Regions from separate parts of the Solibacillus sp. FSL K6-1523 genome, predicted to be linked through region 2. Evidence: predicted binding sites of a transcription regulator. Region 2 holds the regulator's gene; the other holds the start of a gene.

Region 1 (6,772 bases), 840 kb from region 2:
AACAACAATAGTGATTTAGTTGCCATTCAAGAAATTTATTACCCGAACTTTGGCATTTACGCAAAAAACTTTGAGTCATGGGATGCTTTACCTGAGGGGGCTTCGATTGCGATCGCAAATGATGCATCAAATATCGACCGGACATTACGTCTATTAGCAATGTCAGATGCGATTGAACTGCAAGAAAAAACGGGTCCTTATTTTACTATAAAGGACATTACGACAAACGTGAAAAATCTGCAATTTAAAGAAGTGGATTTGTTAATGCTTGCACGTATGTATGATGAGGCGGATGCGGTAGTTATGTATCCAGCGTATGCCGCGCCACTTGGCCTAACACCTTCAGAAGATGCGATTTTAACGGAAGGCGAAGGGAATGAATTTGCGATTCAACTCGTTACGCGTGAAGAAAATCAAAATGACGAAGCAATTCAAAAATTAAAAGCAGCAATGACAAGCGATACTGTTCGTAAATTTTTAGAGGAAAACCATAAAGAGACAGCAATACCTGCGTTTTAAACATAACTCATTGCAAGACAAAACAAAGCTGAGACGAATCGAAATATCCTGTAGTAAGGTATACTACTTGTCGATTCATCTCAGCTCTTTTTTATTAAATCAATTACGCCTTGGCGTAATTGCGTCCAGATTTTTTCGAGCTCGCTCGAAAAACTCCCCTAAAAAATCTGTGACATCCGCCGGGGCTTAACTTAATTCAGCAAATTCATTTGCTGAATCAAGTTAATTAATCGCGCTTTCTACACCAGCAGCGCGGTAAAATAGCTTTTCATTGACGCTTAGAGCCCACTGTATAATCGGTCCTAAAGCAAAAGCCATTATAACCGTTCCAATACCAATCGGTCCGCCCAATAGGAAACCTAGTACCGCAACGCTAATTTCAATCGTTGTACGTGCGCGCTTAACAGACCAGTTTAGCTTTTTAACAATGAGTAGCATCAATGTATCACGCGGCCCTACACCTAAATTCGCGACAATATACATGCCACAACCAAAACTAAGCAATAGTAAGCCGAGTATAAAGGCGATTGTTTGCTCCATAAGCCCATTCGCATTTGGTAATAAAAAGTTAAATATATCAATAAAAATACCTGTTAAAAACATATCGATATACGTACCCGCTCGAGGTAACCGCTTCGTAATAAGTGCATCAATAACTAAAATGAGCACACCCAATAAAATTGACCATGCACCAATCGTCAAACCCGCATTTTTCGCAAGTCCGATATGTAGCACGTCCCACGAGCCGACGCCAAGTACTTGTCCCTTTATTGTCAATGTCACGCCTAAAGAAAGCACGATAATTCCTGTTATAAAAAATAGGCAGCGCCAATAAAATTCTTGCTTTATCTTCATAAAAAAATCCCTCTATATTTCATCTTAGTTGTCATAATCTAACTACCATTATAACGACAACAAGAGAAAAAGAGGGATAACTATTAATTCTAAAAATTCACCTTGCAGATCAATTATGCCAAGGCTTAACTATTTTTCATACGTATAACTTAATTCATCTAAGCTTTTATCGACGTTTACGATTAAATTATGCTCATTAAAAAACCATTCATCGGACTTTTCAATATAAAAATGAACATCCTCTACAACAACATTTACACCCATTTCATGTGGTAACTCACGATTCATCCCTAATGAAAATCCTTCGTGAAAAGGGGAGGAACCACCGTAGCGTGCATAAAAGCGAATAAAGTCGCCATTTTCAATTTCCATTTCATTGCGGAACCATTCAATTGCTTCGTTTGATAGTATAATTTCCATAAGCTCACCTCAAAATCTATTATGCAATACATGTCTCAACTCAAATCATACAAGTTGATGACCTAAATTTCCACAAAAATCGACTTTTCCCACTAAAAAACACACCTTTTTTCTTATCGCGAAAAAAGATGTGTTTTGAATTTATCATAGCTTATCAATTACGCCTCGGCGTAATTGCGTCCAGATTTTTTCAAGCACGCTCGAAAAGATTCCTTTAAAAATCTGCGACATCCACTGATGCTTGGGCCAACACGATGTTGGTCACTCAGGCGTTGCCACACGACGTGGCGTTCTTAGCCTAAGTTCCTCTATTTGCTAAATCAAGTTAAATCCATTTCACTTTTGGTTCTGTCCCGTTTTTAATACGTGTTATATTTTCACGGTGACGATAAAATATAAATGTCGCTAAAAAGGCGATCAAAATGAAAAGTGCAAAATCTCCAGTAACAATCCAATAAACAGAGCTATAAATTAATGCAACAACCGCTGTAATCATCGACGTTAAGCTGACCATTTTCGTCATTTTAAGTGACAGGAAAAATGTGAAGAATAGCACGATAAAAAGCGGCAAAGAATAACCGAGAATAACACCTGCACTTGTTGCGACAGCTTTCCCACCGCGGAAGCCTGCAAAAATAGGGAACATATGACCAACAACCGCCACAACACCTAAAATTAGCGGATGAATGGTTGCGTCTGAAAAGAATGGCAGTGCTAATAATAGAACTGCTGCTGTCCCTTTAAAAACGTCAATTAATGTAACAACAAGACCTGGTTTTTTTCCTAGCACACGAAATGTATTGGTTGCGCCTAAGTTCCCACTACCATGCTGGCGAATATCTGTATTATAAAATATTTTTCCGATCCAAAGCCCTGAAGGTATCGAACCGATTACATAAGCACAAAGGAGAATGAATCCATTAATCATTAGTTGCGCTCCTTTCAAATTTCAAAATTAATAGTTGGTACTAATACTATGTGATGATTATTCTACACCGTTTTAGAATGGAAGGAAAGAATTATTTTTTCTTATAAAACGGAGCTAATACAGGAAAAAAGTTACATTGTAATGATTGAATTGCATGATGAACTTTTAATGCGCATTCGTTGATGGTACAATTAATCTTTGCAAAGTGGATTATTTCATATTCACTAATTGACAGTAAGTACGATAGTATGTACGATTAATAATGTAAATAGAACGTTCGTTTGTGTTTTGGAGGGGATTTCATTTTGGTTAAAAACCAACCGGGCATCGCATATAATGACGATGCCATACAAGTATTAGAAGGTTTAGAAGCCGTTCGTAAAAGACCAGGAATGTATATTGGTTCCACTGATAGCCGAGGTCTTCATCATTTAGTATTTGAAATTGTAGATAATGCCGTTGATGAAGCACTTGCTGGATTTGGTAATCATATTACAGTAAAGATTCATAAAGATAATAGTATTACTGTACGCGACTTCGGACGGGGTATGCCTACAGGAATGCATAAAATGGGCAAACCAACGCCTGAAATTATTTTCACCGTGCTCCATGCAGGTGGAAAGTTTGGACAAGGCGGTTACAAAACGAGTGGTGGCTTGCATGGGGTAGGCTCCTCTGTTGTAAATGCTTTATCAACTTTTTTAGAAGTAACCATTCATCGGGAAGGTGAAATTTTCCGCCAACGTTTTGAGGATGGCGGGAAGCCTGTTACATCGCTAGATATTATCGGCAAAACGAAAGAAACGGGAACATTCGTCCATTTCTTACCGGATGAGACGATTTTCTCTGTAACAAAGTATAACTACGATACTTTAGCGGAGCGCTTAAGAGAGTCAGCCTTTTTATTAAAGGGATTAAAAATCGAATTAATCGACGAACGTGGAGAAGGAAAGCATGAAGTATTCCACTATGAAAACGGTATTGAGGCGTTTGTAAGTTATTTAAACGAGGAAAAAGATGTTCTTCACCCGGTTAAATACGTAGAAGGGCTCATTTCAGAAATTGAAGTTGAGTTTGCTTTCCAATTTAATGATGGCTATTCAGAAACCATTTTATCGTTCGTAAATAACGTCCGCACAAAAGATGGTGGAACGCATGAGACAGGTGCCAAAGCTGCATTAACACGAGTATTCAATGAGTATGCACGAAAAATTGGCTTACTTAAGGAAAAAGATAAAAATCTAGAAGGTGCCGATATTCGCGAAGGCTTAACAGGGATCGTTTCCGTTCGAATTCCGGAACAATTACTGCAATTTGAAGGCCAAACAAAAGGCAAACTTGGTACGAGTGAGGCACGTTCTGCTGTGGATACGGTCGTGTTTGAAAAATTACTATACGTATTAGAAGAAAATGCAGAACTGTCGGCATCGTTAGTACGTAAGGCGCTTCGAGCTCAGCAAGTCCGTGAAGCAGCCCGAAAAGCACGAGATGATGCACGTAACGGGAAAAAGAAAAAATCCAGTACGTTGCTATCAGGTAAGCTGACACCGGCACAGTCAAAAAATGCCGCACGCAATGAATTATACCTAGTAGAGGGTGATTCGGCAGGTGGCTCAGCGAAACAAGGACGCGACCGCACATTCCAAGCGATTTTACCGTTGCGCGGAAAAGTCATTAATACCGAAAAAGCCAAGTTACAAGACATTATGAAAAATGAAGAAATCGCAACCATTATCCATACGATTGGTGCTGGTGTTGGTGCAGACTTTACAGTAGCGGATGCAGCCTATGACAAAGTTGTTATTATGACCGATGCCGATACAGATGGCGCGCATATTCAAGTGCTTTTATTAACATTCTTTTACCGTTATATGCGACCACTTATCGAGGCAGGGAAAGTATTTATCGCTTTACCGCCGCTTTATAAAGTGTCAAAAGGAGCGGGCAAAAAACAAGAACTCGTTTATGCATGGACAGAAACCGAATTACAGGCCGCCATCAAAAAAATCGGTAAAGGTTATATTATCCAACGTTATAAAGGTTTAGGTGAGATGAATGCCGATCAATTATGGGATACAACGATGAATCCTGAAACGCGTACATTAATTCGCGTAAAAATTGAAGACGGCGCACGTGCAGAACGTCACGTCACAACATTAATGGGTGATAAAGTAGAACCGCGCCGCAAATGGATTGAAAAGAATGTAAACTTCGGCATGGAAGAGGATGCAAGCATTTTAGAAAATGAATTCATCCAACATGAGGAGGTTAACTAAATGAGCTTTGTTGAAAAATTTCAAGATTTACCACTAGAAGAAGTAATGGGAGACCGTTTCGGACGGTACTCCAAATATATTATTCAAGATCGCGCATTACCGGATACACGTGATGGGCTAAAACCTGTACAACGCCGTATTTTATATGCGATGTTCCATGAGGGCAATACGTTCGATAAGCCATTCCGAAAGTCTGCGAAAACAGTCGGAAACGTTATCGGTAACTATCACCCACATGGCGATTCATCCGTTTATGAAGCAATGGTCCGCATGAGTCAGGACTGGAAATCACGTCATATGTTAATCGAAATGCACGGGAATAACGGTTCTGTCGATGGTGATTCACCAGCAGCGATGCGTTATACAGAAGCACGTTTATCGTCCATTGCTGCGGAAATGCTTCGCGATATTAATAAAAACACCGTTGAATTCGTACCTAACTTTGATGACCAAGATATGGAACCGACTGTGTTACCATCACGTTTCCCAAATTTACTTGTCAATGGTGCTACCGGAATATCTGCTGGTTATGCGACAGATATTCCACCACATAATTTACAAGAAGTATTAGATGGCGTATTAATGCGTCTAGACAAACCGAACTGTACGACGGATGAACTGATGACCGTTATTAAAGGACCAGATTTTCCAACAGGTGGCATTATTCAGGGCGTAGACGGGATTAAAAAGGCGTACGAAACAGGGAAGGGCAAAATTATCGTTCGCTCCCGTACCGAAATCGAAGCAATTAAAGGCAGTAAAGAACAAATTATCATTACCGAAATCCCATTCGAAGTGAATAAAGCCAATTTAATTCGCAAAATGGATGAGCTACGTGTGAGCGATCGCCGATTAGAAGGAATTTCTGAAATTCGTGATGAATCGGACCGCAATGGTTTACGTATTGTCATTGAGTTGAAAAAAGACGTGCCATCACAAGGCATCTTAAATTTCCTATTTAAATCAACAGACTTACAAGTTTCTTACAACTTCAATATGATTGCCATTCACGAACGCCGTCCAACGATGATGACATTACCTTTAATGCTAGATGCCTACATCGACCATCAAAAAGAAATCATCCGTCGTCGCTGTCAATATGATTTAAAACGTGCAGAAGACCGTTTACATATTGTTGAGGGGCTAATGAAGGCTTTATCGATTTTAGATGAAGTCATCGCTACAATCCGTGCTTCTAAAGATAAGCGTGATGCGAAAACAAATATTATTAACAAATTTGATTTTTCCGAGGAACAAGCAGAGTCTATTGTCAGCTTGCAACTATATCGTTTAACGAATACTGATATTACGGAGCTACAACATGAGCATGAAGAGTTAGATCAACTTGTCATTAAATTGACAGCCATTTTAGCGGATGAGAAGAAATTAATTCGTGTGATCAAAACGGAATTGACAGATATTCGTAAACGTTTTGCTGTGCCACGTCTTTCAACAATTGAAGCAGAAATTGAAGAACTAAAAATCACGCTTGATGTACTCGTTCCAAGTGAGGAAGTCATCGTAACTGTAACGAAAGATGGTTATGTAAAACGCACTAGCCTACGTTCACATAATGCTTCGAACGGCAAAGATTTCGCCATGAAAGAATCGGATTATTTATTATTTGAAGCAAATATCAATACACAGCATCATCTATTGCTCTTTACAAATCGCGGCAATTATATTTTCCAACCGGTCCATGAACTACCCGATATTCGTTGGAAAGATCTCGGTCAACATATTTCAAGTATCGTTCCGTTAGAGGCAAATGAAG
Region 2 (6,772 bases):
AACGTACCACCAAATACATTAACCCCACCGTGTAATGCCATACCGTTCATTGCAGCACCCATTGCAAATTCACGTACACCAAACCAAATATTGCGGCCTTCTGGTGTTTCAGCGAAGAAATCTCCAGCGCCCTTGATTGTTGTTTTGTTAGAACCTGCTAAGTCAGCTGAACCACCGAAGAATGATGGTAATTTTTTCGCGATGGCATTAATTGCATCACCTGAAGATGAACGTGTTGCAACTGATTTTCCTGCTTCATATACAGGTAATTCTGATGCGAAATCTTCCGGTAAATTATTTTCCATTGCATTCACAAATTGTTGTGCCAGTTCTGGATATTCATTTTTATAGCTTGCAAATAATTCATTCCAAGCTGCTTCTGGTTGTACCCCTTGTACGTCCGCTGCTGCTTTAAATGTGTCATATACATCTGCAGGTACATCGAATGGCTCATGTGCCCACTCATATGCTGCTTTTGTTAAGACTACTTCATCTGTACCAAGTGGTGCACCGTGTGAATCAGCTTTACCCGATTTGTTTGGAGAACCGAAGCCAATTACCGTTTTCACTTCGATAATTGTTGGACCACCTGTGTTTTGTTTTGCTTGCTCGATTGCCGAATTTAGTGCTGCTACATCCGTACCATCTTGTACTTTTAAGTAGTTCCAGCTATATGATTCGAATCGTTTTTGGATGTTTTCTGAGAATGACTTTTCTAAATCACCATCTAGTGAAATATCATTTGAATCGTATAACACAATCAATTTATCTAATTGTAAGTGACCTGCTAGTGAAATCGCCTCAGCAGCTACACCTTCCATTAAGTCGCCATCGCCACAAAGTGCAAATGTATAATGGTCCACAATTTCATGTCCTGGTTTATTGTAAGTTGCTGCAAGATGACGTTCTGCCATTGCCATACCAACTGTCATCGCAATCCCTTGACCTAGTGGACCTGTCGTCGCTTCAACACCTACTGTATGACCGTATTCTGGATGTCCTGGAGTTAATGAGTCCCATTGACGGAAGTTTTTAATATCTTCCATTTCTAAACCGTATCCACCAAGGTGTAAAAGGCTATATAACAGCATTGAACCATGACCTGCTGATAATACGAAACGGTCGCGGTTATACCATTTTGGATTTACAGGATTATGGCGTAATTGCTTTGTCCATAAAGTATAAGCCATTGGAGCCGCACCCATTGGTAATCCTGGGTGACCTGAGTTGGCCTTTTCAATTGCGTCGATTGATAGTGTACGGATAGCGTTAATTGCTAACTGATCCATATGTTGTGTCATTATGTGACATCCTTTCTCGTGCGTTATTTATTCCTATTTAGTTTAGACAAAAACGGGCAAGAAAACAATCCTTTATCCTAACGTTTTATAAATTATGTCATACTTAATGATAATTATGTCATATTATTTAACTTGCTTCAGCAAATCCTTTTTATACCATATGCAAAACACCAGGCATAGAAAGCTAATCCTTCTATAAAATAGAGGTCCCCCCGCTGAATCAAGTTAATGTTCCGGCGGATGTCACAGATTTTTAGAGGATTTTTTCGAGTAAACTCGAAAAAAGTCTGGACACAATTACGCTTAGGCGTAATTGATAATGCTATTAATTAAGAAATTTATTTTGTTCTTTAATTTGTTTTAATTTTTCAGGTGTTACATCATTTCCTGTTTCATCTACAACTTTTACATGCTCAATCGTATCGCGCATTGTTGAACGGAAAACATCTAAATATTCTTTTCTTAAAGCCGTACGTTCCTTCGCCTGTTCTTCCGTTAACTTGCCTTCTTTTGCTAACTTCGATAATTCATTAATTCGAGCTAATTTTTGTTTTGATAACATTTTATTCTCACCTTTCATTTATACATTAATATGCAATACTACAAAGGTATGAAAAAAAGACTTGAAGTGCAAGCGATTACCCTTCAAGTCTGTCAATATGTTCAATATAACGTCGATGGACAGTCGCCTTACTTACCTGATAGCCAAGTCCTGTTAACGTATTTGATATTTCTAAAAAAGTAAGCCCTTTTTGACGTAAATTTACAATTTCTTCGATGGGCACTTCTTTACGTTCTCTGCCTTCTTGATTGCCTCTGTTTTTCAAATTATTTTCCGGCTTATACCCATTTTCAACTGCACGGCGCATGCCACGTCGAATTTTGGCGTTATGCATACGGCGTTGGTATTCTTCTACAACTGCTAAAATTTCGAGTAACATCGTATCCATTTCATTTAATGCTAATGGACCCGCATCATTTAACGAATAAACGGTTGCCTCTTGTTTTTGAATAAGATGTAGCACTGCCATGCGCGCATTCCCACGTCCTAAACGTGTTTCATCTTGAACAAATAACGCTTTAATATCGAATGCCTTCATATAATCAAGCATGTCGAGTAAACCATCTCGGTCCACTTCATAGCCGCTTTGTTGATCGAGGAATACTTGCAAGTCTGTATAGTTATGTGACTGTGCATAGCGCGTCAATTCCTCTTGTTGTCGTTTTAATGAAGTCTCTTGTGTTGTTTTGTCGGTACTAACACGACAATAAATGACTGCTTTATTTTGATTCATTATTTTCACTCGCTACTTTAATAGTATGTATTTCTGGAGATTCGGATAGCCCTACAATATGTTTGGAGTTTTTCACGATAGGTACTAAGAGAAGCTGCCCACTAATAATTTTTTCATCGCGCAATGCATTTTCTTTTTTTACTGCGACAATCCAATCATGCTCTGCCATTTTACCACGATATTGCCCGGCTAACGACCATAAAGTATCTCCTTGTTCAATTGTAATGTGTTCGTATGCAGTAATACGCTCATCTTTCACTAAAATAAATGCAAGAAACAGGAATGAAAATAAGATAAACATTGTTGTAAAGCTATTTAACTTCATTTTATTCATAATAAATCGCCCCTTATGGAATGTACGTTCGGAATATATGTTCTTATAATAATGGGAACGTACGTTTTTGTCAACCCCTTTTCGAACCTATGTTTGCATTCTTGTTCGCATACTGGTATACTGAATTTAATAAAACTACTTATTAAAGAGGTGAGTGCGTTGACAAAAATTTCAAAGAGGCAAGAAGCCATTTTAGCTTTTATAAAAGAAGAAGTTCGTACAAAAGGCTATCCACCTTCTGTCCGAGAAATCGGTGAAGCAGTTGGTTTAGCTTCAAGTTCAACTGTCCATGGGCATCTAGCTCGTTTAGAAAGTAAAGGGCTCATTCGTCGTGACCCGACAAAACCCCGTGCCATTGAAATTCTTGAACAGGGAGATCCAACTATACCAAAGCAAGGCGTTATTCATGTGCCATTAATCGGCAAAGTAACGGCTGGGCTTCCTATTTCTGCGATTGAAGATATTCAGGAATACTTCCCGCTACCCGATACATACGGTTCTTCCGAGGATGAATTATTCATGCTCGAAATTATGGGAGAATCTATGATTGAGGCTGGCATTTTAAATGGAGATTACGTGATTGTCAAAAAATGCTCTGCTGCAAGTAACGGAGAAATTGTCGTCGCTATGACGGAAGATGATGAAGCAACAGTAAAGCGCTTCTATAAGGAAAAAACATATTACCGTTTACAACCTGAAAATAGTTCGATGGATCCGATTATCGTCAACCAAGTAACGATTCTTGGAAAAGTTGTAGGGTTGTACCGCAACGTGAATTAAATTAAAAAATCCGCAAAACGTTTGGAAATGTTTTGCGGATTTTTCATCATTACTTTGTCGATGCCTCTATAAAACTTTTAAATAATTTGTCAGATGGCGCATCATTTTCAAGTCCTTCTGGATGCCACTGAACGCCAATACAGTACGGATGTGTTGGATGCTCAATTCCTTCAATAACTCCGTCTTTTGCACGAGCATTGATGATAAACCCGTCAGCAACTCTCGCAACAGCTTGATGATGGAATGAATTCGTTAAAATCGAGGATGCCCCGACAATTTGCTGCAGCTTTGATTGCTCAAGCACTACTGTATGCGTAACTTCATGTCGTAGCGAAACTTGTGTATGCTTTAAGATATTTTCCACTTGCGTATCAATATCTTGATATAACGTTCCACCAAATGCCACGTTCATCACTTGCTCACCACGACAAATGCCTAAAATCGGTAGCTCTCTTTCAAATGCGCACTTCATAATAAGCATATCACTTTTATCACGTTCATCGATGACAACACCGAGCTTATAATGAGGTTCCTCCCCAAAAATTAACGGATTGATATCATAGCCACCAATTGATACAATTCCGTCCACAATATTTAGTATTTGCTCAACATTTTCCTCATTAATAATCGGCAAACAAATAGGTGTGCCACCTGCTTTTTGTATCGCATTAATATATGTATTATTAATCTCTTTCTTTCCTTCTACAGGATGCATCGTTAAGCCAATAACAGGTTTCATAAATGTCCTCCCCCTAATTTGATATTAGTAGCATACCACTAATTATTAGATTTGTGCGAAAGTTTAGAAATTAAAACAAAGAACCATACCATTGTAAAATAGGCTCACCGTAAAAAAAGACTAAGATTGCTGCTAGCGCAATGGAAGGACCAAATGGGACAGGTGTCTTTCTACCTTTATTATTTATTATGAGGATAACAATGCCAACGACCATCCCGATGAATGCCGCTAAAAATAAGATCAACAGCGTCTGTACCGTTCCGAGCACAATTCCGATGACGAAAAATAATTTTATGTCTCCTCCACCCATGCCCCCTTTTGACACGACTGCGATCAATAGTAAAATACCAAAGCCAATAATTGCCCCTAATAAACTATCCCACCAAGGTTCGAGTGGTGCAAATCCACGGGCAAGTATTAATAACGGAAGGAAAAATAATAATACTTTATCTGGAATAATCATATACGCAATATCTGATACGTTAATAATCATAAGTAATGAAATAAATAACAGTGCTACTGCTAACTCAGGCTGTAATCCAATTTTCCAATAGGCAAAGGCAAATAACCCTCCTGTCAAAAGCTCCGTTATCATATAAATTGGCGAAAAACGCACGCCACAACCCCGACATTTCCCGCGCAATAATACATACGAAATAACGGGAATAAGGTCAAAAATTGTTAGCTGACGTTGACAGTTTGTGCAATGAGACGGGGGAGAAATAATGGACTCCTTTTTCGGCACGCGCAAACCAACCACATTGAAAAAGGAGCCGAATACCAAGCCGAAAATACCTACAATTATGGAATAAGTAATTGTCATATTACACCCACCTTTTTATGTTTTCCTTCATATATTTAATAACATAAACAGTTTTAACAATTAGGTCTACATTAAATATTTATTCTTTTCCTCTAAACAATAATTTCCACTTTTTATAATAATACCTCAATAAATTGCCAATTTCTAGATTGTCATTTAAATTTACTCCACACAAAAAACGAGTGCCATCCAGCACTCGTTTTTCTTTTACTTAACCAATTTCTCCATAAAATACGCGCGAATCTCCTGCCAGTTATTCACCCGCTCAAAGCCTTCTACGTTGGCATTATAAGGCATTGCATACATAATACCTGTTCCTTTAAAAGCATGTAGTTGTCCTGGGCTATCATCAATTAAATAATCCGTATGTATGACTGCCTTGTTTCCACAAAAGACTATATTTTGTATATTTAAAAACGGTAAATATTGCATTAACCAATCATATTTCGCATTAAATGAACCTGGTACATCCATGGCAGCGGTTGCGATGTAAATTTCGTAATGTTCTTGAAGTTCTCGAACTACCTCGATTGCATCAGGATCAAGCAACTCTAAATCCCGGAAAAAATCGGGTTCATTGATGAGTCCAAATAGCTTTTCCCCATCCTCTTTTGATAAATCTTTCTGTGTTGTCAGTAAAAATTCCTCATCAGTAAAGCTTGTTCCAAAATTTTCGTTGTACGTAGCGCATAACTTTTTATAAAAATTAGCTAACACTTGGTCCATATCAATTGCAATACTCTTTTTCAACGAGATAACCTCCTCTTTCTATCTACTTTAAAGTGTAATCAACGAGTGGACAGGAAACAAGTAATTCCCTCGTTTATTTACAATTTATAATATAAACGAAACTATTCTCAGATTTTTTTACAAGGGGCAAGTTTAATCTAAAAAGCATTGGAGCCAACAGCCCCAACGCTTTTTTCTTAGTACATTTTTAAGTATTGATCACGTTCCCATTGGTGAACAGTTGAGCGATACATTTCAAACTCAATTTCTTTTGCTTCCTTGAAGTTTGCATAAATGTGACGACCTAATGCCTTTTTTACTACTTCATCTTTTGCAAGCATCGCCAATGCATCATCTAAAGCGGCTGGTAAATTATCAATACCGTTTGCTTGGCGCTCTTCTTCGCTCATCACGTAAATGTTACGGTTGATTGCTGGTGGTGGTGTTAATTGTTGACGGATCCCTTCAAGACCTGCTTCTAAAATAACAGCCATTGCTAAATACGGATTGGCAGCTGGATCTACCGAGCGTACTTCAACACGTGTTGATACACCACGAGATGATGGGATACGAATAAGTGGTGAACGGTTTTGTGCTGACCATGCTACGTAACAAGGCGCTTCATAGCCTGGTACTAAACGTTTGTACGAGTTAACTATTGGATTTGTAATCGCTGTAAAACCTTGTACATGCGCTAATACACCCGCCATAAATTGCATCGCTTGCTCCGATAAACCAAGCTCCGTAGATTCATCATAAAACGCATTTACT

What was found. The regulator LexA, encoded in region 2, represses DNA repair genes until DNA is damaged. The targets are predictions, from matches to a motif close to CGAACATATGTTCG.
Region 1: the regulator LexA is predicted to act here: its motif matches at 2,993-3,006, upstream of parE (DNA topoisomerase IV subunit B).

Annotation. Positions count from the first base shown of each region.
Region 1 is NZ_JBBOSU010000001.1:2,098,947-2,105,718, reverse strand. It holds gene MHI10_RS09965 (MetQ/NlpA family ABC transporter substrate-binding protein) at 1-519, shown strand, start outside; gene MHI10_RS09960 (YczE/YyaS/YitT family protein) at 742-1,368, opposite strand; gene MHI10_RS09955 (HesB/YadR/YfhF family protein) at 1,504-1,794, opposite strand; gene plsY (glycerol-3-phosphate 1-O-acyltransferase PlsY) at 2,120-2,722, opposite strand; gene parE (DNA topoisomerase IV subunit B) at 3,028-4,998, shown strand; gene parC (DNA topoisomerase IV subunit A) at 4,999-6,772, shown strand, end outside.
Region 2 is NZ_JBBOSU010000001.1:2,942,068-2,948,839, forward strand. It holds gene tkt (transketolase) at 1-1,301, opposite strand, end outside; gene MHI10_RS14205 (DUF896 domain-containing protein) at 1,627-1,863, opposite strand; gene MHI10_RS14210 (YneB family resolvase-like protein) at 1,940-2,596, opposite strand; gene yneA (cell division suppressor protein YneA) at 2,583-2,930, opposite strand; gene lexA (transcriptional repressor LexA) at 3,090-3,710, shown strand; gene MHI10_RS14225 (gamma-glutamyl-gamma-aminobutyrate hydrolase family protein) at 3,760-4,449, opposite strand; gene MHI10_RS14230 (prepilin peptidase) at 4,520-5,272, opposite strand; gene MHI10_RS14235 (5' nucleotidase, NT5C type) at 5,480-6,022, opposite strand; gene glnA (type I glutamate--ammonia ligase) at 6,199-6,772, opposite strand, start outside.